Regions from separate parts of the Streptomyces sp. NPDC057271 genome, predicted to be linked through region 2. Evidence: riboswitches for the same ligand, from Rfam matches in the RefSeq annotation. Region 2 holds a riboswitch; each other region holds the start of a gene.
What was found. Region 2 has a riboswitch for cyclic di-AMP ahead of ACFUJR_RS31520 (peptidoglycan DD-metalloendopeptidase family protein). Riboswitches for the same ligand answer to the same signal wherever they lie in the genome.
Positions count from the first base shown of each region.

Region 1: linked by a shared signal. The riboswitch ahead of ACFUJR_RS17960 (transglycosylase family protein) and the one ahead of ACFUJR_RS31520 (peptidoglycan DD-metalloendopeptidase family protein) in region 2 are both predicted to bind cyclic di-AMP.
Region 3: linked by a shared signal. The riboswitch ahead of ACFUJR_RS35240 (M23 family metallopeptidase) and the one ahead of ACFUJR_RS31520 (peptidoglycan DD-metalloendopeptidase family protein) in region 2 are both predicted to bind cyclic di-AMP.

Region 1 covers NZ_JBHUYJ010000034.1:49,158-59,423, forward strand. Annotated here, with positions in the region: gene ACFUJR_RS17930 (glycosyltransferase family 2 protein) at 1-982, shown strand, start outside; gene ACFUJR_RS17935 (SurA N-terminal domain-containing protein) at 1,078-1,722, shown strand; gene ACFUJR_RS17940 (nucleoside triphosphate pyrophosphohydrolase) at 1,753-2,763, shown strand; gene ACFUJR_RS17945 (globin domain-containing protein) at 2,764-3,969, opposite strand; gene ACFUJR_RS17950 (cytochrome P450) at 4,069-5,346, shown strand; gene ACFUJR_RS17955 (transglycosylase family protein) at 5,526-6,503, shown strand; cyclic di-AMP (ydaO/yuaA leader) riboswitch at 6,718-6,937, shown strand; gene ACFUJR_RS17960 (transglycosylase family protein) at 6,941-7,636, shown strand; gene eno (phosphopyruvate hydratase) at 7,985-9,271, shown strand; gene ACFUJR_RS17970 (septum formation initiator family protein) at 9,370-9,843, shown strand; gene ACFUJR_RS17975 (DUF501 domain-containing protein) at 9,922-10,266, shown strand, end outside.
Region 2 covers NZ_JBHUYJ010000099.1:2,340-12,605, reverse strand. Annotated here, with positions in the region: gene ACFUJR_RS31555 (1-hydroxy-2-methyl-2-butenyl 4-diphosphate reductase) at 1-142, shown strand, start outside; gene hpnH (adenosyl-hopene transferase HpnH) at 150-1,172, shown strand; gene dxs (1-deoxy-D-xylulose-5-phosphate synthase) at 1,251-3,134, shown strand; gene ACFUJR_RS31540 (aspartate aminotransferase family protein) at 3,131-4,516, shown strand; gene ACFUJR_RS31535 (helix-turn-helix domain-containing protein) at 4,591-5,238, shown strand; gene ACFUJR_RS31530 (DUF6126 family protein) at 5,259-5,414, shown strand; gene ACFUJR_RS31525 (tyrosine-protein phosphatase) at 5,430-6,242, opposite strand; cyclic di-AMP (ydaO/yuaA leader) riboswitch at 6,604-6,790, shown strand; gene ACFUJR_RS31520 (peptidoglycan DD-metalloendopeptidase family protein) at 6,795-7,763, shown strand; gene ACFUJR_RS31515 (SGNH/GDSL hydrolase family protein) at 7,921-8,733, shown strand; gene ACFUJR_RS31510 (STM4011 family radical SAM protein) at 8,720-9,580, opposite strand; gene ACFUJR_RS31505 (STM4012 family radical SAM protein) at 9,593-10,266, opposite strand, start outside.
Region 3 covers NZ_JBHUYJ010000131.1:4,014-14,279, forward strand. Annotated here, with positions in the region: gene ACFUJR_RS35215 (asparagine synthase-related protein) at 1-673, opposite strand, end outside; gene ACFUJR_RS35220 (MFS transporter) at 1,262-2,707, shown strand; gene lhgO (L-2-hydroxyglutarate oxidase) at 2,777-3,973, shown strand; gene trmB (tRNA (guanosine(46)-N7)-methyltransferase TrmB) at 4,260-4,979, shown strand; gene ACFUJR_RS35235 (PrsW family intramembrane metalloprotease) at 5,078-6,394, shown strand; gene ACFUJR_RS35240 (M23 family metallopeptidase) at 6,494-7,579, opposite strand; cyclic di-AMP (ydaO/yuaA leader) riboswitch at 7,591-7,738, opposite strand; gene ACFUJR_RS35245 (PP2C family protein-serine/threonine phosphatase) at 7,951-9,096, opposite strand; gene ACFUJR_RS35250 (MFS transporter) at 9,343-10,266, opposite strand, start outside.

The DNA of each region.
Region 1 (10,266 bases), on a different contig from region 2:
GCTCTCGATCGTGGTCCCGTGTTTCAACGAAGAGGAGATCATCGGTCGCTTCCACGACCATGTGACCGCAGAATTCTCCGCTTTCGACGGAGAATTCGAGCTGGTCTACGTGGACGACGGAAGCCATGACCGGACTCTCCCTCTCCTGGAGGAGATCGCCGCCTCCGACCCCCGCGCCCGTTACGTCTCCTTCAGCCGGAACTTCGGCAAGGAGGCCGCGATGCTGGCCGGCCTCCAGCACGCGGAGGGCGACGCGGTCGTCATCATGGACGCCGACCTCCAGCATCCGCCGGAGCTCGTGCACCGCATGGTGGCCCTGCACCGCGAGGGGTACGACCAGGTCATCGCGCGGCGCACCCGCAAGGGCGACCGGGTCACCCGCACCATGACCGCGCGCCTCTACTACCGGGCGATCAACCGGCTGGTGGACGTCGAGCTGGTGGACGGCGTCGGCGACTTCCGGCTGCTCTCGCGCCGTACCGTCGACGCGATCCTCGGACTCACCGAGTACAACCGCTTCTCCAAGGGTCTTTTCGCCTGGGTCGGATTCCGCACCACGACATTCGAGTACGAGAATGCGGTGCGTGAGCAGGGCCGCTCGAAATGGACCTTCGGAAAGCTGCTCAACTACGGGCTCGACGGGCTGCTCTCCTTCAAAAACAAGCCGCTGCGGGCCGCCGTCTACCTGGGGATGATCCTGGTCTCGGTGGCGCTCGCGTACGCGGCCTGGATCGTCGGGGACGCGCTGGTGAACGGCGTGGACACCCCCGGATACGTCACGCTGCTCGTCATCGTCACGGCGCTCGCCGGCGTCCAGATGGTGATGCTCGGTCTCGTCGGCGAGTACGTCGGACGCATCTACTACGAGGTGAAGCGGCGGCCGCACTTCCTGGTGAAGGCCACGAACGCCGATCTTCCGCGGCCCGGGACCGACACCAGCCGAACCGTTCCGTCGTTGGTCGAGACAGTCACGACGAAGTAGTGGCCGCGAAGTAGTGGCCCCGGCTCCGGTGACTGCCTAACATCGATCACCGCAAGGTCGTTCTACGGACGCACGACCCACGCCGGGAGGCTCCTTTGCACCGCCGCACTGCGCTCTCCGTCTCCGCCGCGCTCCTCGCCGCGGCCCCGTTGCTCACCGCCTGCGGCGGTGAGGCCCACCCGGGGGCGGCGGCCGTCGTCGGCGGCGAACGGATCGAGGTGTCCAGCCTCCAGGCGCAGGTGGAGGACGTACGGGCCGCGCAGCAGGCATCACCGCAGGCGGAGCAGCTGATCGAGGCGACCGGCGATCTCAGCCGTGAGAAGCTCAATGTGATGATCTTCGACCGGGTGGTGGACCGGGTCGCCGAGGACAACGGCATCACGGCCTCGCGCGCCGAGATCCAGCAGGCCAGGGACGAGTTCACGCAGCAGAGCGGCGGCGCGGAGCAGCTCGCCGCGACGCTGCTCCAGCAGCAGGGCGTCGCCCCCGACCAGATCGACGGGGTCGTCCGCCGCACCGTCCTGATGAACAAGATCGCCGCCAAGCTGGGCGTCGAGAACACCCCCGAGGGCCAGAAGAAGCTCACGGAGGTCTTCACCGCCGCGTCCAAGGACCTCGGCATCGACGTGAACCCGCGCTTCGGCACGTGGGACGACGCCAAGATCCAGCTCGGCACCTTCTCGGCCCCCTGGCTGCGCCCGATCACCCAGGACCCGGCCACCGCCGAAGCGGGTGCGTAGTCCGTTCCCCCGGCCACGTAAGGTCGAAGGGTGAACGCTGAATCACCCCTCGACCCCGGGCGTGTCGTCCTGCTCACCACCAGCCACCGTGTCGCCCCCGGACTGCTGTCCTGGTCCGCGTGGCAGGCGCTGCACGGCGCGGACCGGGTGCTGTGCGCCGACGAGCACCACCCGCAGCTGCCGTACCTCCGGGAGGCCGGGGTCGCCGTCGAGCACGCCCGCCCTGCCGCGCAGGACCTCGTCGACGCGTGCGCCGGGGGACGGACCGTCGTCGTCCTGCCCTCCGGCGAGGGCGACCAGGCGCTCACCGACGGGCTCGCCCGGCTGGCCGGCTCGGGTCGCGTCGCGATGCCCGATCTGGAGCTGCTGCCCGGCTCGTACGACCTGCCCGGCGCCCGTCTCCTCGACCTGGTGCAGGTCATGGACCGGATCAGGCGCGAGTGCCCCTGGTCCTCGCGCCAGACCCACAAGGGGCTCGCCAAGTACGGCATCGAGGAGGCGTACGAACTCGTCGAGGCGATCGAGGAGGGCGACCGCGCCGAGCTGCGCGAGGAGCTCGGGGACGTCCTGCTCCAGGTCGTCTTCCACGCCCGGATCGCGGAGGAGGACGAGGAGGAGCCGTTCTCCGTGGACGATGTCGCCGGGACGATCGTGGAGAAGCTGATCCACCGCCACCCGCACGTCTTCGGCGACGCCAAGGCCGAGACGCCGGAGGAGGTCAAGGCGCACTGGCTGCGCACCAAGGCGATCGAGAAGCAGCGCGACTCGGTCACCGAAGGGGTGCCGCTCGGTCAGCCCGGCCTCGTGCTCGCCGCCAAGCTGGCGGGCCGGGTGCGGACGGCCGGCCTGGACGTGGAGCTGCCGAAGGGCGAGGGGATCGGCTACGAGCTGCTCGGCCTCGCGGCACGGGCCGAGGCGGCCGGAGTCGACCCGGAGGCAGCGCTGCGCGCCGCCGCCCGCGTCTACCGCGACACGATCCTCGCGGCGGAGAGCGCGACGAAGAAGGACTCCGGGACCACGGCGGACCCGACGGGGGCCTGATCAGGGGTGGTGCGGAGACCGGGCCGCCGGGTCGTGCCAGGGGACTTCCGGCGGGTCGATGAACCACTCCGCCGTGCCGGCCGGGCGGCCGCGTAAGCCGGCCACCGCCGGCAGGCGGTCGTGGTGGACACGGGCGGCGCCCAGGTGGTCCAGGACCGGGAGCGCCTCGGCGAGGAAGCCGGGCGGACCGGCCAGATACACGTCGTGCGCCCGCCAGTTGCCGCGGGTGTACAGCGCGTGGAGCAGGCGCTCGGTCGCCTGGTCGCGGGGGTGGCGGGGCGCGGAGGTGATGTACGTGACGCGCAGCCCGGGTATCCGTTCCCGCAGGCGCTCGGCGTCCTCCCTCCCGTACAGGTACTCCTTCGCGCGCGCGACGAGGAAGAGCCGGGCCTCGACGCCCCGCGGCCCTTCCGCCACCTCTTCGAGGAGCGCCTTGACGGGAGCCCAGCCGGTCCCGGCGGCGATGTAGCTGCGCGGGTCGCCCGGGGCGGTCCGCGCGGTCAGCGCGCCGCCGGGCGCGCTCAGCCGCAGCGACTCGCCCTCCCGCGTCTCGTCGACGAGCGCCGTGCTCATCGCACCGCCCGGGATGCGGCTGACGTGCAGGTCCACCGTCCCGTCCGGGCGAACGGCGTTGGCCAGGGAATACGTGCGCCACACCCGGGGGACCCGCAGCGAGCTGACGCCGACGTACTGTCCGGGCAGGTGGGCGAAGGGCGTACGCGGCTTGAGGGTCAGGACCGCCAGGTCCTCGCCGAGCCGCTGGTGGCGGACGACGACGGCGTCCCACCAGGCCGGCTGCCCGTCCGCCGCGGCCTCGTCCGCGCCCCGCATCATGAGTTCGGCGACGTACCCGTACGCCTCGGTCCACGCCTTCTCGGCCTCGATGGTCCACGCGGCCCCGGCGGCGTGCGCGAACGCGGCGCCGAGGCTGGACCCGACGGCGGCGTAGAGCGCGGGCGTGGCCATGAACTTGCGGTGGTCGCGTCCCAGATGGGCGAGGTACGCCGGCAGCTCGGGGTCCTCCAGGCGGGTCACGACATGGGTGAGCGCGGCGAAGAGCCGGTCGCGCTGGGCCCGCATGTCCTCGGGGAAGAGCTCGCGGACGCCCGGGTTGTGCCAGAAGAGATGGGAGTAGAAGAAGGTGACGGCGTGTTCGGCCCGCCTCTCGACGACCGCGAACGTACTTCGTAGCAACTGGGCATCCACGCGAGAGAATCTAGGCCACGCGTCTTCACAGGACGATCACATCCTGGACGATCGCGGGCCCGGAGGCCGGTGTGGCGGTGACCTTGTACCGTCTCAGGGGTGAGCACGACCCCCGCCGACCAGCCCGCCGAGCCCCCGGCCCGGACCCCCGCTCCCGAGCTCTTCACCTGGGAGTTCGCGACCGATCCGTACCCCGCCTACGCCTGGCTGCGCGAGCACGCGCCCGTGCACCGGGCGAAACTGCCCAGCGGGGTCGAGGCCTGGCTGGTGACGCGGTACGCCGACGCCCGGCAGGCCCTCGCCGACCAGCGGTTGTCGAAGAACCCGGCGCACCACGACGAGCCCGCGCACGCCAAGGGGAAGACGGGGATCCCGGGGGAGCGCAAGGCCGAGCTGATGACACATCTGCTCAACATCGACCCACCCGACCACACCCGGCTGCGCCGGCTGGTCTCCAAGGCGTTCACCCCGCGCCGGGTCGCCGAGTTCGCTCCCCGGGTCCAGGAGCTCACGGACCGGCTGATCGACGCCTTCGCGGCGAAGGGCGAGGCCGACCTCATCCACGAGTTCGCCTTCCCGCTGCCCATCTACGCGATCTGCGACCTGCTCGGCGTGCCGCCCGAGGACCAGGACGACTTCCGGGACTGGGCCGGGATGATGATCCGGCACGGCGGAGGGCCGCGCGGCGGGGTGGCGCGGTCGGTCAAGAAGATGCGCGGGTATCTGGCGGAGCTGATCCACCGCAAGCGGCTCGACCCCGGCGACGACCTGATCTCCGGGCTCATCAAGGCCTCCGACCACGGCGAGCACCTCACCGAGAACGAGGCCGCCGCGATGGCCTTCATCCTGCTCTTCGCCGGCTTCGAGACGACGGTCAACCTGGTGGGCAACGGGGTCTACGCCCTGCTGCGCGACCCCGGTCAGCGCGAGCGCCTCCAGGCCTCGCTCGCGGCGGGGGAGAGGGGACTCCTGGAGACCGGAGTCGAGGAGCTCCTGCGCTACGACGGGCCGGTGGAGCTGGCGACCTGGAGGTACGCCATGGAGCCGCTGACGATCGGCGGACAGGAGATCCCGGCGGGCGACCCGGTCCTCGTCGTGCTCGCCGCCGCCGACCGCGACCCGGCGCGCTTCGAGGAGCCGGACACGCTCGATCTGTCCCGGCGCGACAACCAGCACCTCGGCTACGGGCACGGCATCCACTACTGCATCGGCGCCCCGCTCGCCCGACTCGAAGGGCAGATCGCGCTCGCGACGCTGCTGACTCGCCTGCCGGATCTGCGACTTGCCGTGGATCCGGCCGATCTGCGGTGGCGCGGAGGGCTCATCATGCGCGGATTGCGCACGCTTCCGGTCGAGTTCTCCCCTTTGGGTTACTGACGGACCGTCAATACTGTGACTTTCGCGTGATCTCCGCTGCATCGACTTGTTACTGACGTTCGAATGCGGCTACGTTCACCGTCACCTCAGCAGTCACGCGAAAGGCCCTCCGCATGCGCTCCGGGAACGGACGACACCGCAGACCCCGCCAGGCCCCCGCCATCGTTGTCGCCGCAGGCGTGACGGGATCGGCTCTGGCGCTTCCCCTCCTCGGTGCGGGCTCGGCGTCCGCCGCCGACGCCGCCACCTGGGACCGGGTCGCCGAGTGCGAGTCGGGCGGCCTGTGGAGCGCCCACTTCGGCAACGGGCTCTACGGCGGGCTCCAGTTCACCCAGGAGAGCTGGGAGCGGCACGGCGGCCTCGACTACGCGACCAGTGCGGACCTCGCCAGCCGCGCCCAGCAGATCGTGGTGGCGGAGAAGGCGTTCGCCGCGGGTGACACGCAGTGGGCCACCTGCGCCCCGATCGCCGGGCTGACGAAGGACGGCGCGAAGCCGGACGTCGACCCGGGTCCGGCCGTGAAGCCGGCGGAGCCCACGGGTCCCCTTCCGGAGTCGAACCGGACCGCGGGCCTGCCGGCCGGCTCTGGGACGACGTCGCCGGAGGCCGGCACCTCCGAGAGCGCCACGCCGGATTACGGGACGGAGGAAGGGGGCGGCGAGTCGTCCACCGCGCCCGAGGCGTCCACCGCGCCCGAGGCGTCCGCCACGCCCGAGACGTCCACCACCCCCACCGCGCCGACCACGCCGACGACCCCGGGCACGGGGAAGCACCGCGGTGACGCGGCTCCGGAAGAATCGGTCAATCCGGGCGAGAGTGGCGAAAAGGGCCGCCATGCCCTGCCGACTGACACCCCGGCACCCGACGCGGGTGCCGAGGCGGACCCGGTGGAGCAGGGCGGTGAGGGCGACCAAGGCAACAAGGACGCTTCGGGCAGTCTGGACAACACGACCGCCCAGGACATCTCCGGCGCCATCGGTGAATACACCGTCAAGCCGGGCGACAACCTCTCCGTGATCGCCCAGCAGAACGAACTCCCGGGCGGCTGGGGCGCCCTCTATGACGCCAACCGCTCCACGGTGGGTGCCGATCCGGACCTGATCGTCCCTGGCCAGAGCCTTGACCTCGGCCTCGGTTCGACCGCGGAACAGGGGTAGTTCGGGGTTGTATGTCCGGTTCTGCGCCAGTGAGACATGGGTCTCTTTGTCTCAACTGGCGCGTCCCGTCCGCAAACTCTGCTTCCGTCACCTCTCACCTGCGTAAACACCCTTCGTCCCGTGACGGGTAGGGGTGATATGTCCGACCTGGGCCTCTTTGAACTTCCCCCGGGTCTGTGTCTACGGTCAGGACCGCTCGCCACCGCGGGCCCCGTCGACCGAAACGCCGAATCCTGCCGTCGGCCGATGGGAACAGTCGTCGCGTCAGCGCCGTAGGCAGGAGCGGGGGACCCAAGGTAAGTGCCGACCCCGGCCGTTGAGACAGACGGCCGACGGACCGGCTTGGGGTGAAGCCGCGCGCAAGGTCGCGCGGCCGGGCAACTCACATGGCCCGAACCCGACAGCTCACCTCGCAGGCGTCGGTGAGGAGAAGTCCCATGCTGTTTTCCGTCAAGGGCAAACACCGTCGTCCCTCCAGGGCCGCCCGCGCCGTCGCCCTCGCCGGTGTCGCCGGTGTCGCCGTCGCCGCCCCGCTGATGACCGCCGGGTCCGCCTCGGCCGCCACGGCCTCCGAGTGGGACACCGTCGCCCAGTGCGAGTCCGGTGGCAACTGGTCCATCAACACCGGCAACGGCTACTACGGCGGCCTGCAGTTCTCCGCCTCCACCTGGGCCGCCTACGGTGGCACCGCCTACGCCGCGACCGCCGACCAGGCCTCGAAGTCGCAGCAGATCACCATCGCCGAGAAGGTCCTCGCCGGTCAGGGCAAGGGTGCCTGGCCGAGCTGCGGCGTCGGCCTCTCCAGCGCCGCCTACACCGGTGGCGCCGCCGAGAGCACTCCGGCCAAGCCGGCCGCCCCGAAGCAGGAGCGCCAGGCCGAGCAGCCGACGACCCGCAGCGAGACCCGGACCGCCCCGAAGAAGGCCGAGTCCAAGAAGACCGTCACCACCCCGACCGGCAAGAAGGTCGAGAAGGGTGACGGCGAGTACAAGGTCGTCGCCGGCGACACGCTGAGCACCATCGCCGCCGCCCACGACGTCGAGGGCGGCTGGGCGAAGCTCTTCGAGCTCAACAAGGACGTCGTCGAGGACGCCGACCTGATCTACCCGGGCCAGCAGCTTCACCTGAAGTGAGCCCCGCGGCTCGCGTGAGTCCGGCGGCTCACGCGGGTCCGGCGGCTCACGCGGGTCCGACGACCCTCCCGCGGTGACCACCCCGGTGCGGAGCGGTTTCCCCCGTGCGCTCCGGACCGGGGTTCCGTGTTCCGGGGAGCCCGGGGCGGGGCCCGGGGCGGCCCCACGGGGTTACTGGCGAGTAGTTCTGGGGGGCTTTGGCCGTAGATGCGTGCCCTTGGGTCCTTTTTCGTCCCAGGGGGCGGGCGCCCGGCGGGCGGGAGCCCCGGAGCCGGTTAGGCTCTTGTCGCAAGGCCAAAGCGACCCTGCACCGCAAGCGTCAAATCTAGCGTCCCATCCCAGAAGGAGATGCTCGTGCCGTCCATCGACGTCGTCGTAGCCCGGGAAATCCTGGACTCCCGAGGCAACCCCACGGTCGAGGTCGAGGTCGGCCTCGACGACGGCAGCACCGGCCGTGCTGCCGTTCCGTCCGGTGCCTCCACCGGTGCGTTCGAGGCCATTGAGCTCCGTGACGGAGACAAGAACCGCTACCAGGGCAAGGGCGTCGAGAAGGCCGTCCTCGCCGTGATCGAGCAGATCGGCCCGGAGCTCGTCGGCTACGACGCCACCGAGCAGCGCCTCATCGACCAGGCCATGTTCGACCTGGACGCCACGGACAACAAGGCCTCCCTCGGCGCCAACGCCATCCTCGGCGTCTCCCTCGCCGTCGCGCACGCCGCGTCCGAGGCCTCCGACCTCCCGCTCTTCCGCTACCTCGGCGGCCCGAACGCGCACCTGCTGCCCGTTCCGATGATGAACATCCTGAACGGCGGCTCGCACGCCGACTCCAACGTGGACATCCAGGAGTTCATGATCGCGCCGATCGGCGCGGAGTCCTTCTCCGAGGCCCTGCGCTGGGGCACCGAGGTCTACCACACCCTCAAGTCCGTCCTGAAGACCAAGGGCCTGTCCACCGGCCTCGGCGACGAGGGCGGCTTCGCCCCCAACCTGGACTCCAACCGCGAGGCGCTCGACCTCATCCTGGAGGCCATCAAGCAGGCCGGCTACGTCCCGGGCAAGGACATCGCGCTGGCGCTCGACGTCGCCGCGTCCGAGTTCTACAAGGACGGCTCGTACGAGTTCGAGGGCAAGTCCCGCTCGGCCGCCGAGATGACCGACTACTACGAGGAGCTCGTCTCCGCGTACCCGCTGGTCTCCATCGAGGACCCGCTGTTCGAGGACGACTGGGCCGGCTGGAAGGTCCTCACCGACAAGCTGGGCACCAAGGTCCAGATCGTCGGTGACGACCTCTTCGTCACCAACCCGGAGCGCCTGGCCCGCGGCATCGAGGACGGCGCCGCCAACGCGCTGCTCGTCAAGGTCAACCAGATCGGTTCGCTGACCGAGACCCTGGACGCCGTCGAGATGGCCCAGCGCAACGGCTTCAAGTGCATGATGTCCCACCGCTCCGGCGAGACCGAGGACGTCACCATCGCCGACCTCGCCGTCGCCACCAACTGCGGCCAGATCAAGACCGGCGCCCCGGCCCGCTCCGAGCGCGTCGCCAAGTACAACCAGCTCCTGCGCATCGAGGAGATCCTCGACGACGCGGCCGTCTACGCCGGTCGCAGCGCCTTCCCGCGCTTCAAGGGCTGATCCCCGAGAACCCTCGGTTACGTACGTCCCCGCACCCGGTCCCGTACCGTGTGCGGGGACGCACTCGTTACGGGACGACACAGGGGAGGCGACAGGAGATGGCCGCGAAGGACCGGGACCGGTTCTCGACCGCGACCAGGATCAGGCTGCTCGGCGAGCAGACCGCCGCCCGTGTCTACCGCTCCCAGACCCGCCGTCAGGCCCGCCGCTCCCGGCTCACCGGCCGGGCGGCCTTCCTCGCCCTGGTGGTCTGCTCGCTGGTCGTCGCGCTCGCGTACCCCATGCGCCAGTACGTGTCCCAGCGAGGCGAGATCGCCGAGCAGGAGCGCCAGGCCGCCGACGCGGCCGCGCGGGTCGAGAAGCTGCGGGACGAGAAGGCCCGTCTCCAGGACCCCGCGTACGTCCGCCGGCTCGCCCGGGAGCACCTGCACTACGTGATGCCCGGCGAGACCGGCTTCACCCTGAACGACCCCGAGGCCGAGCGTGCCCGGCGCACCGAGCAGGGTGGCGCCGAGCGGCCCTGGTACTCCGACCTCTGGGACGGCGTCGACCGCGCGGACACGCGCCGCTAGCGTGCCCGGCCCGGCGGCCTCGGCCCCGCACCGACCTCCACCACCGACGACACTCCGACGAGAAGACAAGACGTAACGATGGAAACGCCCCCTCCGCAGACCGCACGCACCGAGCCGACCGAGGCGGACGTCGCCGCCTTCGAGCAGCAGCTCGGCCGCCCGCCCCGGGGTCTGCGCGCCATCGCGCACCGCTGCCCCTGCGGCAACCCGGACGTCGTCGAGACCGCGCCGCGGCTCCCGGACGGCACCCCGTTCCCCACGACGTACTACCTGACCTGCCCCCGCGCGGCCTCCGCGATCGGCACCCTGGAGGCCAACGGGGTCATGAAGGAGATGCAGGCCCGGCTGGCCACCGACCCGGAGCTGGCCGCCGCCTACCGGGCCGCGCACGAGGACTACATCGCCCGTCGTGACGCCATCGAG
Region 2 (10,266 bases):
ACGGGTGGTCGTGGACGCTCCGGAACATGAACTGGTCCGGATCGGCACGGTGCGCGGTGGAATATCGGCTTTCCGTGTTCTTCGTGCCGTCCTTCCCGCATTCTTCGAATGGCACCGTTCTTTGCTGCTCCCCAGGAGGTGAGCGAGTTATGGCCATGCCGCTCCGTCAGTCCATCCGGGTCGGGACCTATCTCTTCGAACAGAAGCTCCGCAAGCGGGACAAGTTCCCGCTCATCGTCGAGCTGGAGCCGCTGTTCGCCTGCAACCTCAAGTGCGAGGGCTGCGGAAAGATCCAGCACCCGGCCGGTGTGCTCAAGCAGCGGATGCCGGTCGCCCAGGCCGTCGGCGCCGTCCTGGAGTCCGGGGCTCCGATGGTCTCCATCGCGGGTGGCGAGCCCCTGATGCATCCGCAGATCGACGAGATCGTGCGCCAGTTGGTGGCGAAGAAGAAGTACGTCTTCCTCTGCACCAACGCGATGCTTTTGCGCAAGAAGCTGGAGGACTTCACCCCCTCCCGTTACTTCGCCTTCGCCGTGCACATCGACGGGCTGCGCGAGCGGCACGACGAGTCCGTCGCCAAGGAGGGCGTGTTCGACGAGGCGGTGGCGGCGATCAAGGAGGCCAAGCGACGCGGCTTCCGTGTCACCACCAACTCGACCTTCTTCAACACCGACACCCCGCAGACCATCATCGAGGTCCTCAACTACCTCAACGACGACCTCCAGGTCGACGAGATGATGATCTCGCCCGCCTACGCCTACGAGAAAGCCCCGGACCAGGAGCACTTCCTCGGTGTCGAGCAGACCCGGGAGCTCTTCAGGAAGGCCTTCGCCGGCGGCAACCGGGGCCGGTGGCGGCTCAACCACTCCCCGCTCTTCCTGGACTTCCTCGAGGGCAAGGCCGACTTCCCTTGCACGGCGTGGGCGATCCCGAACTACTCGCTCTTCGGCTGGCAGCGCCCCTGCTACCTGATGAGCGACGGCTACGTCCCCACCTACCGGGAGCTGATCGAGGAGACGGACTGGGACAAGTACGGCCGGGGCAAGGACCCGCGCTGCGCCAACTGCATGGCCCACTGCGGCTACGAGCCGACCGCCGTCCTCGCCACCATGGGCTCGCTGAAGGAGTCCCTGAGGGCGGCCCGCGAGACCGTCTCCGGGAACCGCGGATGACGTGACGGGTACGGGAGGGCCCGCGACACCGCCGGGCGCGGCCCTCCCACACGGCCGAAAGACGAAAGGGGGCCGAGCATGACGATTCTGGAGAACATCCGGGGGCCGCGCGACCTCCGGCCGCTGAGCGGCACGGAGCTCGACGAACTGGCCGCGGAGATCAGGCAGTTCCTGATCCGCGCCGTCGCCAGGACGGGTGGCCATCTGGGGCCCAACCTCGGGGTGGTGGAGCTGACCGTCGCGCTGCACCGGGTCTTCGACTCGCCCGACGACCGCATCCTCTGGGACACCGGGCACCAGACCTACGTCCACAAACTGCTCACCGGCCGCCAGGACTTCTCCAAACTGCGCAGCAAGGGCGGGCTCTCCGGCTACCCCTCGCGCGAGGAGTCGGAGCACGACGTCATCGAGAACTCGCACGCCTCGACCGTCCTCGGCTGGGCCGACGGACTGGCCAAGGCCAACGAGGTGTCCGGCCGCCTCGACCACGTCGTCGCGGTCATCGGCGACGGCGCCCTGACCGGCGGCATGGCCTGGGAGGCGCTGAACAACATCGCCGCAGCCCGGGACCGGCCCCTGATCATCGTCGTCAACGACAACGAGCGCTCCTACGCCCCGACGATCGGCGGCCTCGCCCAGCACCTGGCCGCCCTGCGTACCACCGACGGTTACGAGCGCGTCCTCGCCTGGGGCAAGGACGTCCTCCAGCACACCCCCGTGATCGGGCAGCCGCTCTACGAGTCGCTGCACGGCGCCAAGAAGGGGTTCAAGGACACGTTCGCGCCCCAGGGGCTCTTCGAGGACCTGGGCCTCAAGTACGTCGGTCCCGTCGACGGCCACGACATCGCGGCGGTCGAGTCCGCGCTGCGACACGCCCAGCGTTTCAACGGGCCCGTCCTCGTGCACTGCCTCACCGAGAAGGGGCGTGGCTACCGGCCCGCCCTGGAGGACGAGGCGGACCGCTTCCATGCCGTCGGTGCCATGGACCCGCTGACCTGCGCACCGCTCGCCCCCTCCGCCGGGCCCTCCTGGACCTCCGTATTCGGCGAGGCCATCGCCGAGATCGGGGAAGAGCGCCCGGACGTCGTCGCGATCACCGCGGCCATGCTGTACCCCGTCGGCCTGACGAAGTTCGCCGAGCGGTTCCCCGACCGGGTCTGGGACGTCGGCATCGCCGAGCAGCACGCCGTCGTCTCGGCCGCGGGCCTGGCCGCCGGTGGACTCCACCCCGTCGTGGCGGTGTACGCGACCTTCCTCAACCGCGCCTTGGACCAGCTGCTCATGGACGTCGCACTGCACCGGTGCGGGGTCACCTTCGTCCTGGACCGGGCCGGCGTCACCGGAACCGACGGCGCCTCGCACAACGGCATGTGGGACCTCTCCGTCCTCCAGGTCGTGCCGGGCCTCCGGATCGCCGCCCCGCGCGACGCCGAGGAACTGCGCGCCCAGCTGCGCGAGGCCGTCGACGTCGACGACGCCCCGACCGTGCTGCGCTTCCCCAAGGAGACGGTGGGGGAGCCGGTCCCGGCCGTGCGGCGGATCGGCGGGACGGACGTCCTCCTGGAGCCGGCGCGGCCGGACGCGGACGTGCTCCTCGTCTCCGTCGGCGTCATGGCCGACGCCTGCCTCCAGGCCGCCGATCTGCTCGCCGGACGCGGCATCCGATGCACCGTCGTCGACCCGCGCTGGGTCAAACCGGTCGACGAGGCGCTCGCCCCGCTCGCCGAGCGGCACCGGCTGGTCGCCGTCGTGGAGGACGGCATCCGCACCGGCGGCGTCGGGGCCGCCGTCGGCCAGGCCCTGCGTGACGCCGGCGTCGACGTCCCGCTGCGGACCTTCGGGATCCCCGAGCAGTTCCTCGGACACGCCAAGCGCGGCGAGGTGCTCGCCGACCTCGGCCTGACCCCGGTGGAGATCGCCGGACGGATCAGCGCCGCACTGACCCGGAAGAAGGGGCGATGAGCAAGGAGTTCGACCTCTCGGCACTGCTCGCCGAACGCGGGGCGGAGCGCTACGAGCTGCACACCCGGTACCTCAACCACCAGCTCCCGCGCATGCTGCACACCATCGGCTTCGACAAGGTCTACGTCCGGGCCGAGGGCGCCCACTTCTGGGACGCCGAGGGCGGCGACCACCTCGACATGCTGGCGGGCTTCGGCGTCATGGGCCTGGGCCGGCACCATCCCGTCGTCCGCAAGGCACTCCACGACGTCCTGGACGCCTCGCTCGCCGACCTCACCCGCTTCGACTGCCAGCCGCTGCCCGGGCTGCTCGCCGAGAAGCTGCTCGCCCACAGCCCGCACCTCGACCGGGTCTTCTTCGGCAACAGCGGTACGGAGGCCGTGGAGACCGCGCTGAAGTTCGCCCGGTACGCCACCGGGAAGCCCAGGATCGTCTACTGCTCCCACGCCTTCCACGGCCTGACCACCGGGTCCCTCTCGGTCAACGGCGAGAGCGGCTTCCGGGACGGGTTCGCCCCGCTGCTGCCCGACACCGCGATCGGGCTGGGCGACCTGGACGCCCTGGAGCGCGAGCTGCGCAAGGGCGACGTCGCCGGGTTCGTCGTCGAGCCCATCCAGGGCAAGGGGGTGCACGAGGCCCCGCCCGGCTTCCTGCGCGCCGCGCAGGAGCTGCTGCACCGGCACGGGGCCGTGCTGATCGCCGACGAGGTGCAGACCGGACTCGGCAGGACCGGGGACTTCTACGCGTACCAGCACGAGGACGGGGTCGAACCGGATCTGCTCTGCGTCGCCAAGGCGCTCTCCGGCGGGTACGTGCCGGTCGGCGCGACGCTCGGCAGGGACTGGATCTTCAAGAAGGTCTACTCGTCCATGGACCGCGTCCTCGTCCACTCCGCCAGCTTCGGGTCGAACGCGCAGGCCATGGCCGCCGGGCTCGCCGTGCTCTCGGTCATGGAGAACGAGGGGACGGTGGCGCACGCGCGCCGGATCGGCGAGCTGCTCTCCGGACGCCTGAAGGAGCTCGTGCCCCGCTACGAGCTGCTGCACGAGATCCGCGGGCGGGGCCTGATGATCGGGATCGAGTTCGGGCGGCCCTCCTCGCTGGGCCTGCGCAGCCGGTGGACGATGCTGCAGGCCGCTCGGAAGGGTCTCTTCGCCCAGATGGTCGTCGTGCCGCTGCTCCAGCGCCACCGGATCCTCACCCAGGTGTCGGGGGACCGTCTGGAGGTGATCAAGCTCATTCCGCCGCTGATCATCGACGAGGCGGACGTGGACCGCTTCGTGACCGCGTTCACGGCCGTGATGGACGACGCGCACGGAAGCGGCGGGCTGATGTGGGACTTCGGAAAGACGCTGGTCAAGCAGGCGGTCGCGCAACGCTGACGCCGGGTGGCACAGGCTTTTGCCTCTGAGGCAAGAAACTTGCCTCAGAGGAAAGTTCCTGGCGGAATGGAGGCATGGCACACCTCCACGCGGAGCAGTCCGCGGACCCCGCCGCACCGGACGCGCCCGACGCCCTGCCGGACGCACCGCACGTCGCGCCACAGCTCCGAGCCCTGCGCAGACGCCGCGGTCTGACCCTGGAGGTCGCCGCCCAGAGGGCCGGGCTCTCCCCGGCCCATCTCTCCCGGCTCGAAACGGGCCATCGGCAGCCCTCGCTCCCGATGCTGCTGGCACTCGCCCGCATCTACGGTACGACGATCTCCGAGCTCCTGGGCGAGGTTCCGGCCGAGCGTGATCCGATCGTCCGGGCGGGGCGGTCCGAGCCCGTCGAGGCCGACGGGTGGACCTACCGCCAGGCCGGCGGGCCGGGTCGCGCCCTGCAGGCGCTCCGCGTCCACGTCCCGTACGCCACCAAGGCCGACATCGTGCGCGTCCACCCCGGCGAGGAGTGGCTCCACGTCCTCGACGGGCAGGTGCGTCTCGCGCTCGGCGACGCCGTGCACGTCCTGGATCCCGGGGACAGCGCCCACTTCGGCTCGCTCACCCCGCACCGCATCGGCGCCGTCGGCCGCGGCGGGGCCGAGCTGCTCTTCGTCCACACGCTCATGCAGAGCCCCGCCGCCGAGCTGTGCCTCGGCGACGGAGCCCCGCATCTGCGCTGAGCCCTTCGAAAGGGGCCGATATGTCCGAGAAGTCCGCGCCGGTCACCGGCGAGGAGCGCGAGGCCGGCAAGTTCCCCAAGGGGCTGGCGCTCCGGCTCTTCGCCTATCTGGTGGCCGGACACCTCTTCGCCGGCTTCCTCTATCTGCTCTTCATGCTGGGAGGGCAGAACCAGTAGCGGCCGGGGGGCGGGTCACACCTCGACGACGAGCCGCTCACGCAGCCGCGCCCGCGTCTCCGGGGCGAGCTTCAGACCGTGCGTGAGGTAGCCCTCGACCGTCCCCCAGGTCTGCGTCATCGTCTCGAACGCGGCCCGCAGATACTCGACCCGCGCGTCGAAGAGCGGGCTGAGCAGCTCCATCACCTCGGGCGACATGGCGTCCGCGGAGGTGGAGCTGCGCTGCACCTTGTAGCGGCGGTGCGGGTCGTTCGACTTCACGTAGTCGACCTCGATCGCCTCGTGCTCCACGCCCACGGCGAGCAGGGAGATGGCGATGGACAGGCCGGCGCGGTCCTTGCCGGCCGCGCAGTGCATCAGCGCCGGGACGCTGTCCTCGGCCAGCGCGTGCAGGATGCCGCTGTGCTCCGCCGTCCGCTCGACGATCATCTTCCGGTACGAATCGGACATTCGTGCTGCCGCCTTGCCGTCGCCGAGGATGCCGCGGAGCTGCTCCAGCTCGCCGGTCCTGACCAGCTTCCAGAACTCCTTGCCGTCGGCCGGGTCGTTGAGCGGTATGTTCACGTTCCGCACGCCGGGCAGTTCGACGTCCGGGCCCTCGATCCTGCGGTCGGCCGCATTGCGGAAGTCGAAGATCGTGTGCAGCCCGAGGGTGGAGAGGAACGCCGCGTCCTCCTCGGTGGCGTGCGCAAGGTGGCCACTGCGGAAAAGGCGGCCGAATCGCACCGAGCCGCCGTCCACGGTCGGCAGTCCGCCCACGTCCCTGAAGTTGCGCACCCCGGTGAGCTCGGGTTCGGTCGACGGGACCTGCGGCAGCTGCTGCGTCACGAGTGCTCCTGAAGGTTGGCGGATCGGGATCGACTGCTGATCGATCCCTGTGCCAATCATCCCGGGTGGTCGAGCCTCCGCCTAGCCCCGGGGTATGGGAATGGGTGTTCTGTCCGAATTGGGCCCTTAGGTATAACGCGCCCTGGTTGCAGGGGAGATGGGATTCGCTGCGTGAGCAGCGTCATAGAAGTGACGGACCGTGCCTGATCGTCTTACGCAATCCCCGTACCGGAAAAGGAAATCGAGGTTCCGCCCTCCACGGAGGGTGACCGGAATTCGGCGCGAATATCCCGCCCGTGATTGCGAACGAAAAGAGGCGGCTTGTTCGCCTCGACCCGCTCGTCTAGCGTCACGCTCAATCCGGTCGGACCCGCCGAATCCTGCCACCGCCCGGAATCCGCACCCACCCACGTACGGCAGGAGCGGGGGACCCAGGTAGTACGCCGTTCCGGTCGTTCCGGACGGCTCGGGGTGAAGCCGCGTGAAACGCGGCCGGACATCTCCAGTTCGAACCCGACAGCTCACCTCGCAGGCGACGGAGAGGAATTCGCCATGCCCGCAAAGGGTAAGCACCGCCGTCCCAAGGCCAGCCCGCTCACGCGTGGACTCGTCGCCGCCGGTACGGGTGGCGCCGTCGTCGCCCTGCCCCTGCTAGGTGCGACCGGAGCCCACGCCGCCGACAAGGCCGCCCCGTCCGTGACGTCCCACCAGGCCGTCGCCTCCGTCGCCGCGACCCCCGCCAAGGCTCCGGCCGCCGAGAAGACCGCCAAGCCGAAGACGTACTCCGTCGTCCCTGGCGACTACCTGTCGAAGATCGCCGCCGAGCACCACCTCGCGGGTGGCTGGAAGAAGCTCTACGCGGACAACCGCCAGGTCGTCGGCGAGAACCCGTCGCTGATCCTTCCCGGCATGAAGCTCACCCTCGGCGCCAAGTCGACCGGCAAGGCGGCCCCCAAGGCCGCTCCGAAGGCAGCCCCCAAGGCAGCTCCCAAGGCCGCTCCCAAGGCAGCTCCCAAGGTGGAGAAGTCCGCCTCCGACACGCGCGCCTCCCGCTCCGCCGAGCGTGACACGGCCGGCACCGCCGCCGCGGCGTCCGCCCCCGCGCAGGCCCCCTCCTCCGGCTGGGTCGCCCCCGTCGGCGGCGGCGTCTCCACCCCGTACCGCGCCTCCGGCGCCATGTGGTCCTCCGGCTACCACACCGGTGTCGACTTCATCGCCGCCTCCGGCACCTCGGTCAAGGCCGTCGGCGCGGGCACCGTCCACTCCGCGGGCTACAGCGGCTCGTACGGCAACGAGGTCGTCATCCAGCACGCCGACGGCACGTTCTCGCAGTACGCCCACCTCTCCTCGCTGGGTGTCTCCGCCGGCCAGACCGTCGCCGGCGGCCAGGAGATCGGTCTCTCCGGCTCGACCGGCAACTCCACCGGTCCGCACCTGCACTTCGAGATCCGCACCGCCCCGAGCTACGGCTCGGACATCGACCCCCTGGCTTACCTGCGCTCGCACGGCGTCAGCATCTGACGTATCGTCAGTATCCGTGGGGGCCCGGAACTTCCCAGTGCCGGGCCCCCACGTGTATTCCGGCTTGGTGGAATCTTGACCGGTGGCGTATCTCACCCGGCGTCAACCCCTCCTTACGGTCGCGTAGGTCACACCCATAAGGGAAAGATGTGGTCCCGTGGCAGACGATTCGAGAGCAAGAGACACGCACGTATTCGGGTCGTACGCGGCGATCGGTGACAGCTTCACCGAGGGCGTGGGAGACCCCGGGCCCGACGGGAAGTACGTCGGCTGGGCGGACCGCTTCGCGGTGCTCCTCGCCGACCGACTGCCGGAGCACGACGCATTCCGTTACGCCAACCTGGCCGTACGCGGCCGACTCCTGGACCAGATCGTGGAGGAGCAGGTCCCCAGGGCGAGGGAACTCGCCCCCGACCTGGTGACCTTCTGCGCGGGCGGAAACGACATCATCCGCCCCGGTACCGACCCCGACGACGTCGCCGAGCGCTTCGAGCGCGCCGTCGCCGACCTGACGTCCGCCGTCGGCACCGTGATGGTGACGACCGGCTTCGACACCCGCGACGTCCCCGTCCTGAAGCATCTGCGGGGCAAGATCGCCACGTACACGGCCCACGTCCGGTCCATCGCCGACCGCTACGACTGCCCGGTCCTCGACCTCTGGTCGCTCAGGTCGGTGCAGGACAGGCGGGCCTGGGACGAAGACCGGCTGCACCTGTCGCCGGAGGGCCACACCCGCGTCGCACTGCGCGCCGCCCAGGTCCTCGGCATGGACGTACCGGCCGACCCGGACCAGTCCTGGCCGCCGCTCCCGCCGCGCGGCACGCTCGAGGTGCGCCGCGACGACATCAACTGGGCCAGGGAGTACCTCGTGCCGTGGATCGGCCGGCGGCTGCGGGGCGAGAGCTCGGGCGACCACGTGGCGGCCAAGCGCCCGGACCTCATGCCGCTCGGAGACCTCATGCCCCTCTGAGTACGGCGGGGGCCGGTATCCGCTCCAGGACACCGCCGGCGAACACGTCGTACAACGGCAGCGTCTCCAGATGGACGTAGCCGATGTGGCAGTCGCAGACGGAGAGCGGGCAGGCGCGCGGGCGCAGGGCGGCGCGGTACGAGCCGTCGTACAGATTGCCCAGCTCGGCCTTGACGAAGTGGCAGCGGCGTACCGTCCCGTCACCGTCCACCGAGATCACCGACTCACCGGTCCGGCAGGGGAGACCGGCTGAGGGGTGCGGCCGGCGGCTGTACGGGAAGAGGGGGTCGAGGGCCGTCCAGGCCCCGGCCTCCTCGTCGGTGTAGGCGTGCCCCTCGGCCGCGTTCACCCAGAGATAGACCTCGGGCGGGAGATCGTCCCGCAGCCGCCGGGCGTGCTCCCGGTGCTCGGGCAGACCGACGATCCCGACGCTGAAACGCGTACCCCGGGCGGTCAGCTCGCGGCACTTGGCGAGGAAGCGGTCGTACGGTGTCTGACCGGGGTGGTACGTGCACCAGAGAGCGAGCGTGCCGGGGTCGGCCTCCGCCAGCCATTCGGTACGGCAGCTCAGATTGGTCTGGATCGCCACCCGCTCGATGTGCGGGAGGTGCGACAGCTCGACGAGCGTCCGCCGGTACCAGGACCGGACCAGCCCCTCGCCCCACGGGGTGAAGAGGATCCTCAGCCGGTCGCCGGTCTGCGCGGCGGCCCAGGCCGAGAACCGCTCCAGGGCCACCCGGTCGGCGCGGAGCTGCTCGCGGCTGTCGCGCCGTTTGGCGAAGGGGCAGTAGGGACAGTCGTAGTCGCAGGAGGAGAGCGGCCCCCGGTAGAGGATTGTCAGGTCCATGGCGATAGCCTCCTACCTCGGCTCGTAGGCGGCCATCGCCGCCCGCACGGCAGGGGAGAACAGCGCCGGTCCGAGCGCGTCCGAGTGGGCGAGCCCCTCGGGAGAGAGCCGCAGCAGACCGGCGGGGGCCGCCGCGTCCAGCCAGCCGAGCGCCCCGAACCGGCGCAGCTCGGCGGGGAAGTCGGCGAACGGCGAGGTGCCGAACCGCTCCTCGTAGCCGGCCGTGGCCATGCCCCGGGCCTGGAGGAGCGACTGGAGCAGATGGCGGCGGCGCGCCTCGTCCGCGTCGACCCACCGGCCCACCCGCGCCCGTGTGAAGTCCTCCGTCCCGGTGTAGGCGTCCACGATCGAGCGGATCTCCCTCATGTCGACCGCGTAGTCGAAGGAGTGGTGCAACGAGGAGGTGTACGAACGGGCCCCGCAGCCCAGACCGATCATCCCGTCCGTCTGGCAGGCGTAGTCGTCGGCACCCTGCGGCGGGGCGTCGGTGCGCCGGAACATCCGCATCGACACCTGTGCGTAGCCCCGGGCGAGCAGATGGTCCCGGCCGTGGCGGTAGAGCCGCAGCCGCTGCTCGTCCCACTCCTGGTCGGCGTTCGGCGAGAGCCGGCCGAGGCCGGTGAGGGGACGCACATAGAGGGGATAGAGGTAGAGCTCCTCGGGCGCCCAGGCCAGCGCCGCGTCGA
Region 3 (10,266 bases), on a different contig from region 2:
CCCGTACGCCCTCCACGGCCCGGCGCGGCTCGATCTCCGCCGCGGCGACGGCGAGCGAGGCCACCGCCTCGTACCCGGTGATCTCGCGCGAACCCTCGCGCAGGATCAGGGAGTGTCCGGGCGGCACCCGCTTCACCCCTTCGTACGGTGTGGAGTCGCGCAGCGCCTCGGGGGTCTCCGGGCACGCGAGCAGCGCCGCCAGATGCCCGATGTCGAGCTGGGCCTCGATGAGGTCCGCGAGGGGCAGGGCGGCCGTCGCGTACGCCGTGCCGCCCGCCCACGGGGTGTGGAACACCGGCCGCGCGCCCGCCAGATCGCCGGTCACGGTGATCCGGCGGCCGACCTGCACCACGGCCGTGTAGCTGCCGGCCCAGGCGGTGAGATGGCGCAGCGCGCCCCCGCGCGCGGTGAGCAGCCCGACCCTCAGCTCCTCGTCGCTCGCGGCGCAACACCCCAGGACGGCAAGGCGGGTGTGCGCGTCGATGCCGATCACGCGGACCTCGTCGGGGCGCCAGTCGCCGACCGCCCACAGCGGATCGGGGTCACCCCACAGCAGTTGTGCGCCCACCGGGTGCACCGTGCGCCCCTCGGCGGTCGGGCTGCCCACGGCGCCGGCCGTGCCCGTCGGTCCGAAGCTCGCGGCGACACTGCTCCAGCCCACCAGCCATCGCATCGGCGCCTCCACGTCGGTTCAGTGGAGGAACATGCTGCCACGACAACCGCGCGCGGAGGGGGCTGCGGGGGCGCGCACGCAAACGCGAATGCGCCCCTGGCATGAGCCAGTTGCACCGATTCGCGGACCGTCGTCATTCGGCCATTCTCGACGGCGCGGACACCGCGCCGCTGATCTTCGGCAGTCCGGGAGGCGCTCTTCGCCTCCCGGAACCGTCCGCCGCCCGCGGGGAATGGGGCGACGGTATCCCCCAGCCCACCGGTCCACAGCCGAGTGGGCCGACCCACGCAGGACTCATGGAAGCGCTCCCCCACCCGACCGGGCGAGAGCGCACGGCCGGGCGCACGGCCACACGACCGGGGCACGCGCCCCGAGGCGCTCCGCGAGCGCCCCCGCGATCGCCGTCCGGGACCGGACCGGCCGACGCCACTACGCCATCTGTCGGCCATCCGTCTGTTCCCACAACAATCCCGCCATACGGAACTCCGCCCCTTAACGGTCGGGATGCGGCGAACTACGCTGTGTTTACGAATGCCGCACGCCTATGCCCGGCGTCGTGGCGGCCGTCTGGGGTCGAGGGGTGGCGTCATGTCCAGGGAGCAACGCGGGCCGAACGAAAAGCTCGGCACGGTTCTCGCCCTCGCGGGAATCAGCAACGCCGGCCTCGCCCGGCGCGTCAACGACCTCGGCGCGCAGCGCGGTCTGACGCTTCGCTACGACAAGACGTCGGTGGCCCGGTGGGTGTCGAAGGGCATGGTGCCGCAGGGGGCGGCGCCTCATCTGATCGCCGCCGCGATCGGCCAGAAGCTCGGCCGTCCCGTGCCGCTGCACGAGATCGGGCTCGCGGACGCCGACCCCGCGCCCGAGGTGGGTCTCGCCTTCCCGCGTGACGTGGGCGAGGCGGTCCGCTCGGCCACCGAGCTCTACCGACTGGATCTCGCCGGCCGCCGGGCCGGCGGAGGCGGCATCTGGCAGTCCCTGGCCGGCTCGTTCGCGGTGAGCGCCTACGCGACGCCGGCCTCCCGCTGGCTCATAACGCCCGCCGACTCCTCCGTGGAGCGAATGGTCGGGCCCGTCGAGGGACCGGCGGCCGAGGGGCCCGAGACCGGCGCCCACACGCGCGTGGGCCACAGCGATGTCGCCAAGCTCCGCGAGGCGGCCGAGGACGCGCGCCGCTGGGACTCCAAGTACGGCGGCGGGGACTGGCGTTCCTCGATGGTCCCCGAGTGCTTACGCGTCGACGCGGCGCCGCTGCTGCTCGGCTCGTACTCGGACGAGGTCGGCCGGGCCCTGTTCGGCGCGACCGCCGAGCTGACCCGGCTGGCCGGCTGGATGGCCTTCGACACCGGCCAGCAGGAAGCCGCCCAGCGTTACTACATCCAGGCGCTGCGCCTCGCCCGCGCCGCCGCCGACGTGCCCCTGGGCGGCTACGTCCTCGCCTCCATGTCGCTCCAGGCCACCTACCGTGGCTTCGCCGACGAGGGCGTCGACCTCGCCCAGGCCGCCCTGGAGCGCAACCGCGGGCTCGCCACCGCCCGCACCATGTCCTTCTTCCGGCTGGTCGAGGCCCGGGCCCACGCGAAGGCCAACGACGGAACGGCCGCCGCGGCCGCGCTCAAGGCGGCCGAGGGCTGGCTGGAGCGTTCGCGCGAGGGTGACGCCGACCCGTCGTGGCTGGGCTTCCACTCGTACGACCGGTTCTGCGCGGACGCCGCCGAGTGCTACCGGGACCTGAAGGCGCCGCGCGAGGTCCGCCGCTTCACCGAGCAGGCGCTGTCCCGGCCGACGGAGGAGTTCGTCCGCTCGCACGGGCTGCGACTCGTGGTCTCGGCCGTCGCGGAGCTGGAGTCGGGCAATCTGGACGCGGCCTGCGCGGCCGGCACGCGCGCGGTGGAGGTGGCGGGCCGTATCTCGTCCGCCCGCACCACCGAGTACGTACGGGATCTGCTGCACCGCCTCGAACCGTACGGGGACGAGCCGAGGGTCATGGAACTGCGCGAGCGGGCCCGCCCCCTTCTGATGGCCCCGGCGTGAGGCGTGTCCCACGGGGTTTAACGGCTTTGTCAGTGGGCCAGTGCACTATCGGGGTGGGAGGTGGTGCAGGTGTTCACGCACGACGTCGACTGCGACGTGCTCGTGATCGGCGGCGGGATCGTCGGTCTGTCGACGGCGTACGCCCTGACCCGCGCCGCGCCGGGCACCCGCGTCACGGTCCTGGAGAAGGAGCACGGCCCGGCCCGCCACCAGACCGGGCGGAACAGCGGAGTGATCCATAGCGGGATCTACTACCGGCCCGGGTCCCTGAAGGCGCGGTTCGCCGTCGCGGGCGCGGCCGAGATGGTCAAGTTCTGCGCGGAGTACGGTCTGCCCCACGAGGTCACCGGAAAGCTGATCGTCGCCACCGGGCGGGACGAGCTGCCCCGCCTCCACGCGCTCGTGCAGCGCGGCCGGGAGAACGGCATCCCGGTGCGGGAGCTGGGTCCCGCGCAGATCGCGGCGTACGAGCCGAGCGTGCGGGGGCTCGCCGCGATCCATGTCGGCACGACCGGCATCTGCGACTACGGGGCGGTGGCGGCCCAGCTCGCCGACGCCTCCGGCGCCCGGATCCTGTACGGCTCCGAGGTCACCGCCGTCGACCGGCGGCCCTGGGGCGTCGCCGTCCGCACGGCGGCCGGGACGGTCGTGCGCGGCCGGGTCCTGGTGAACTGCGCGGGGCTGCACTGCGACCGGGTGGCGCTGCTCGCCGGCGACGAGCCGGGCATGCGGATCGTGCCCTTCCGGGGCGAGTACTACGAGCTGGCGGACCCCTCGCTGATCCGCGGCCTGGTCTATCCGGTCCCCGATCCTGCCTTCCCCTTCCTCGGGGTGCATCTGACCCGCGGTGTCGACGGCGGTGTGCACGTGGGGCCCAACGCGGTGCCGGCGCTCGCCCGGGAGGGATACGACTGGTCGGTCGTACGGCCCGGTGACCTGGCGGGGACGCTGGCGTGGCCGGGGTCGTGGCAGATCGCGCGGGACCACTGGCGGTACGGAGCGGGTGAGCTGCGCAGGTCGCTGTCGAAGCGGGCCTTCACGGAGGCGGTGCGCCGGCTGCTCCCTTCGGTGGAGGAAACGGATCTGCACCGGGCTCCGGCGGGGGTGCGGGCGCAGGCGGTGCTGCGGGACGGGACGCTGGTGGACGACTTCCTGATCCGCGAGGCGCCGCGGACGGTCCACGTCCTGAACGCGCCGTCGCCCGCGGCGACGGCGTCCCTGCCGATCGGCCGCGAGGTGGCCCGCCGGGCCCTGGCCCTGCTGTAGCCCGCACGGGCGGGCCGGACGGGCGGGCCGGATGCGTGGGCCGGACGTGCGGGCCGGACGGTCACGGGGCCCGCACCCCCGGGCCAGACGCGTGGGCCGGACGCGTCGCCCGCACGGGCGGGCCGGGCGGTCACCCGGGGGCCGCCTGCCGAGCGCCGGGACGCCTCGTCCCGGAGGAACGGGGGGGGCCGCACGGGGGCCACGTAGAATTGGGCGCATTGTGTCTGAGACCCGTGAAACCCCCGCCACCCGTACCGAGCCCGTCGTCGCCCGGCGGGGCAGCCGGATGTTCGCCGCCGGGGAAGGGCCCCTGCCCGATCCCGCCGGGTCCCACCACGAACGGCGGATCCGCAGCTTCCAGCCCCGCCGCAGCCGCGTCACCGCCGGTCAGGCCGAGGCGATGCTCAAGCGCTGGCCCGACTGGGGTCTCGACATCGACGGCAAGCGGATCCTGGACCTGAACGACATGTTCGGCGGCCTCCCCGTCGTCCTGGAGATCGGCTTCGGCATGGGCGAGGCGACGGCGAAGATGGCGGCCGCCGACCCCGGAACCGGCATCCTCGCCGTGGACGTCCACACCCCCGGCCAGGGCAACCTCCTCGGTCTCGCCGACCGGGGCGGCATGGAGAACGTCCGGGTCGCCAACGGCGACGCGATCATCCTGCTCCGCGAGATGCTCGCCGCCGACGCCCTCGACGGCTGCCGTGTCTACTTCCCGGACCCGTGGCCCAAGAAGCGCCACCACAAGCGGCGGCTGATCCAGCCCGAGTTCCTCACGCTGCTCGCGACGCGGATGAGGCCCGGCGCGGTCCTGCACTGCGCGACGGACTGGGAGGAGTACGCCGAGCAGATGCTCGAGGTGCTCTCCGCCCACCCCGACTTCGAGAACACCCAGCCGGACGGCGGCTACGCGCCCCGTCCGGCCTTCCGCCCGCTCACCCGCTTCGAGGGGCAGGGCCTGGACAAGGGCCATGTCGTGCACGACCTGCTTTTCCACAGGACGTAACGGCGCTCCACAAGACGGAGCGGCACTTTTCCACAGGAAGCGGCCGAAGACGGAGAACCCCGTCGCGAGTGTCGGTCCCGCTGGTTAGGGTCGCTGACGTGTCGAACCGCGTCCCCGTCCCCACACGGGACACCGAAGAGCCGGACTTCCCGGCCGTCCCGGACCGCGCCCAGTGGCGCTACAGGCCTCGTCGCGCCTTCTGGCGCAGCAGGGTGGTCCGGGCGGTCGCCGTGATCACCGTGCTCGCGCTCTGCGCCCTGGTGATCCTGGCCATCGTGCGGGAGCAGACCGGGACGGAGGGCTTCCTCGTCGGGCTCGCGCTGGCCGTCCTGCCCGTTCCGCTGCTGCTGGCCGCGTTCCGCTGGCTGGACCGGGTGGAGCCGGGCCCCTGGCGCAACCTGATCTTCGCCTTCGTCTGGGGTGCCTTCGCCGCGACGCTCGTCGCGATCCTCGCCAACTCCTTCGCGGTCCGCTGGATCGCGACCGCCACGGCCGACCCCGCCTCCGCCGAGTCCCTCGGCGCCACGGTCGTCGCGCCGGTCGTCGAGGAGAGCGCCAAGGCGGCGGCGATCCTGCTGATCTTCCTCTTCCGCAGACGGCACTTCACCGGCCTCGTCGACGGCGTGGTGGTCGCCGGCTTCACCGCCACCGGCTTCGCCTTCACCGAGAACATCCTCTATCTCGGCAACGCCTTCGGCGAGGACCAGGACATCGGCTCCGGCGGCCTCGGCGCCACGACCGCGGGCACGTTCTTCGTACGGGTCGTGATGTCGCCGTTCGCGCATCCGCTCTTCACCGTCTTCACCGGCCTCGGCTTCGCCTTCGCCGCCCTCGCCACCTCCCGGAGCAGGTTCCTGCGGCTGCGCCGGATCCTGCTGCCGCTCGCGGGGCTGGTCCTCGCCATGGGCATGCACGCCCTGTGGAACGGCTCGGCGACGCTCCTCGGGCCGCTGGGCTTCATCCTGGTCTACGGCATGTTCATGGTGCCCACGCTCGGCCTGCTCACCTGGCTCGCGATATGGAGCAGGCAGCGCGAGCTGCGCACGATATCCGGGCAGCTCCCTGCCTACGCGGCGGCCGGGTGGCTCTCGCCCGCCGAACCGCTCGCGCTCTCCTCGATGCGGGCCCGCTCCGTGGCCCGTGACTTCGCCCGCCGGACGTACGGCAAGCCGGCCGCGGCGGCGGTCGGGGAGTACGAGGCGTTCGCGACGACCCTCGCGTTCCTGCGTCATCGCGCCCAGCGCGGCGCGGCCGGGCCGGAGTTCAGCGCGCGCGAGCAGGAGCTGCTCCACCACCTCTGGCAGCGCAAGGCGGTCGCCTCTCCCGCCCTGACCTACGCGGCGCGGGCGACGGGCCGGGTGTGGGCGCCGCCGCAGTACCTCGACTACAGCGGCTACAACCCGTACCGGAGCTAAGGCGGAGCCGGCGCAGATCGGGCCGGGCCCGGGGCGTTCCGGCAGCCCTGACGTCGGGGGGAGTCGCCAGGACCGCCGAAGCCGTGGGGAGGCCCGGGGTCAGACCGAGATGCCCTTGCCCGCCAGCCAGGCCGCCGGGTCGACACCCGCGCCGCCCGGGGTGTGGACCTCCAGGTGCAGGTGCGGGCCGGTCACGTTGCCGGTCGCGCCGACGCGGCCGATGGTTTCGCCGGTGCCCACGGTCTGGCCGACGCTCGCCGTCATCGAGGACAGGTGCGCGTACCAGACCTCCGTACCGTCCTCCAGCTCCAGGACGATGCGGTAGCCGTACGAGCCGGACCAGCCCGCCGACGTGATCGTGCCGCCGTGCACCGCCTTGACCGGGGTGCCGGTGGGCGCCGCGAAGTCGAGGCCGGTGTGGTAGCCGGAGGACCACATGGAGCCGGACTGGCCGTACGTCGAGGTGAGGGTGTACGAGGACGTGGGCAGCGCGTAGCTCGCGGCGAGCTTCGCCAGGCGCTCCGCCTCGGCCTTCGCCGCGGCGGCCTCCTCGGCCTTCCGCCTCTCCTCGGCCGCGGCCTTCTCCGCCGCTTCCGCCTTCGCCGCCGCCTCGGCCGCGGCCTGATCCGCCGCCGCCTTCTCCGCCGCGGCCTTCTTGTCGGCGTCTGCGGAGGCCTGCTGCTGCTCGGCCTGCTGCATGATGCGGGCGCGCAGCGCCTCACCGGCGTCCGCCGCCGAGGCGGCGGGGGAGCCCGCGGTCTTCTCGGCGCTGTCCGCCGGAAGGGCGAGAGTGGCCGTGAGCGGCTGCGGGTTGTTCGTCCCGGAGTCCGCCTGGTCCTCACCCGAGATGAGCTCGCCGACACCGGGCAGCTCGGAGGCGTCCGGCAGGTTGAGGTCGGGAAGGGATATCGAGACCGGGGGCTTGTCCTTGGCGGTCGCCATGCCGCCCGCGCCGACGGCCGCGATGACACCGACGCCGAGGACGGTGGAGGAGCGGGCGAAGCCGGAGCGCTGCTTCACGACACGGTGACGGCCGCCCGAACGGGCCTGCTGGCGGAGGGAGTCCTCGGTGGGGTTCCACTCCCCCCACGTGGTCGCGTCGTCGTCCGTCCCGGCGGCGCCCGGGGCGCCGAACGCGTCGAACCCGTCAGAGAGACCCTCGGGAGCAGGGGTGTTGGACGCCACGGAGGCGTACTCCTTTCCTTCCTTCTCGCCTACCGGGTTAGCTGACGGGTTCGGAGCAGGAAGGTCTCCTACGGGCGGTGTCGCACGGATGCGACGGTGTCCGATTCACCCCAAGTGGTGGTTCCCCGGTTCCCTTTCAGGATTCGGCGCGTGCGCACGGCGCCGTCTCTGGCGACGACTGGGACGACCGCGCTGCGTTATCGAACGTTAATAGACACGAGGGCCGGATTCCAAGCTGTTGCCGTTGATCATTAGCGAGATTGAGCTGCTACAGCCCGATTTGATCCCGCTTCAGTACGGACCATTGACGGGACCCCGGAACTGACGGTTCGTCAATTGTTATCTCAGCGGTACCTCGTCACTACGGATGGTCACGGAACCACGGGCATCGTCCTGCGCCGCTCCGGCTGCCCCGCCGCGGGCCGGCTCACCGCGAGCAGCGCCATGTCGTCCGTGGAGCCTCCGCCCGTGTACCGGCGGACGTCGTCGACCAGCGCGTCGAGCAGTTCGTCCGGCCCCGGGAAGATCCGTCCGGCGAGCCGCTCGGCCGGATCGTAGAAGGCCCCCGAGGCATCGCGCGCCTCGGAGAGCCCGTCGGTGTAGAGAAGCAGCGTGGCACCCGGCGGGTAGGGGGCCTCGTCGGCCCGGTCCGGCCAGGCGCCCAGCTCGCCCATGCCCAGCGGCAGCGCGGGCTCGGTCGGTTCGAGGTAGGTCAGGCCGCCGTCCGCGTACAGCAGCAGCGGCTCGGGATGGCCGCGGTTCACCATCCGTACGCGCCCGTTCCCGCGCGGGATCTCGGCCAGGACGGCGGTGGTGAACCCCTCGAAGGCGTCGAGGCTGGACCGGCGCCTGCCCTCCCGCGCCAGCGCCCGCTCCAGTCGCTGGGCGACTCCCTCCAGGGTGGCCTCCTGCTCGGCCGCCTCCCGGAACGCCCCGATCACGACGGCGACCGCCTCGACGGCGTCGAGGCCCTTGCCCCGGACGTCGCCGACCACGAGCCGTACCCCGAACGGCGTGTCCTGGACGGCGAACAGGTCGCCGCCGATGAACGCGTCCGCCTGCGCCGCCTCGTACCGGGCCGCGACCTGGAGCCCGCCGATCCGGTCGGCGGGCGTCGGCAGGACGGCCTTCTGCGCGGTCTCCGCGATCACCCGCGCCGAGGCGAGCCGCTCGCCGCTGCGCAGCACGACCCGGTTCACCAGCAGGGCGAGGGCGGAGACGGTGACGACGGTCAGCGTCTCCGTGAGGGAGGGGACTTCGCCGACGGTGCCGTTGTAGAGGTGCAGCCCGACTCCGGCGAGGACCGCGGCGATGCCCGTGAGCAGCGTCGTGAGCATGGAGAAGAACGGGGCGGCGAGGAGCGGCGCGGCCGAGAAGATCGGGGCGGCCGTGTAGGCGGGCGGGGTGGAGAGGTCGAAGACGACACCGCCGAGGATCAGCAGCGGGGGCAGGGCGCGGAGGAACCGGCGAGTCCGCTCGGCCCGCCGACGCCCGTTCCCGTTCCCGGGCCCATTCACTGGCCCGTTCCCGTTCCCGGGCCCATTCCCGTTCCCTGACCCCTTCGCGGTTCCGTTCCCGGTCCCGAGCCCGTGTCCGTTCCCGGTCCCTGTCCCTGTCCCTTTTCCGTTGGTCCCGTTCCCCTGCCCCTGCCCCACCTGTGGTCTCCTGCCCGGTCCGTGCACGGCGACGGACGGTACCGCGCCCTCCCCAGGGTGCCGGGCGCCGCGCCGTGCGGCGACCTCCGCTCGGCCAAGTGGGTTACCTCAACTCCCCACCCGCGCGCCCGCGCTCAGCCGCCCGCCCCGCCCGAGCGCCCCCACCGCGCCCGCGCACGCCAGCCCGACCGCGCACAGCACCAGCCACGGCGTCGCCGACCACCCGGTCAGGTCGAGCAGCGCGCCCGTCCCCAGGTTCCCGAGCGTGATCCCGATCCCGCAGACGGTGTTGTAGAGCCCGTAGTGCGTGGCCACCCACCGTCCCCCCGAGAGCGCGACGACCGTGTCCATCTCGTACGGGTACAGCACCGCGTTCGCCACCGCGAGGACCGCCGCGCACAGCAGCAGGCCCCCGATCCCGGGTACCGCGGGCGGCAGCAGGAACGCGGCGCCCATCAGCACCAGGCCGAGGACCAGACACCGCTCGCGGCTCAGCCGCCGCCCGCACCAGGCCGTGATCCGCAGCTGGCCGGCGAGCGCCACGAGCGCGGAGACGACGAAGAGCGCGGTCGTCGCCGCCGTGCCGTCCGCCGCGAGCGGCAGCGCCAGATAGACCTGGAAGGACAGGACGTACGAGCCGGTCATCGCGAGCGAGAAGAGCCAGAAGGTCCGGTTGGTCAGCACCGTACGGAACTGGCCCCGTTCCCCGGCCGCCACCGCCCCCTCGCCGGCCCCCGCCTGCGCCGCTTCCCTCCCCCGTACCGGCAGGTGCCGCAGCTGCACCAGCGTCAGTACGGCGAACAGCACCGCCGCCACCACGCACGTCAGCCGGAACGACAGCCCTGTCAGCGCCACGCCCACCAGCGGCCCGAGCAGGATGCCCGCCTGGTAGTACGTGTTGAAGAGCGCGAAGGCCTCCACGCGCCGCTCCCCCGCCTCCGCCGCGAGGTAGGCACGCACGGCCGGGTTGAACAGCGCCCCCGCCAGGCCCGTCGCCACCGAGGCGGCGATCAGCACCGGAAGGGACTGGGC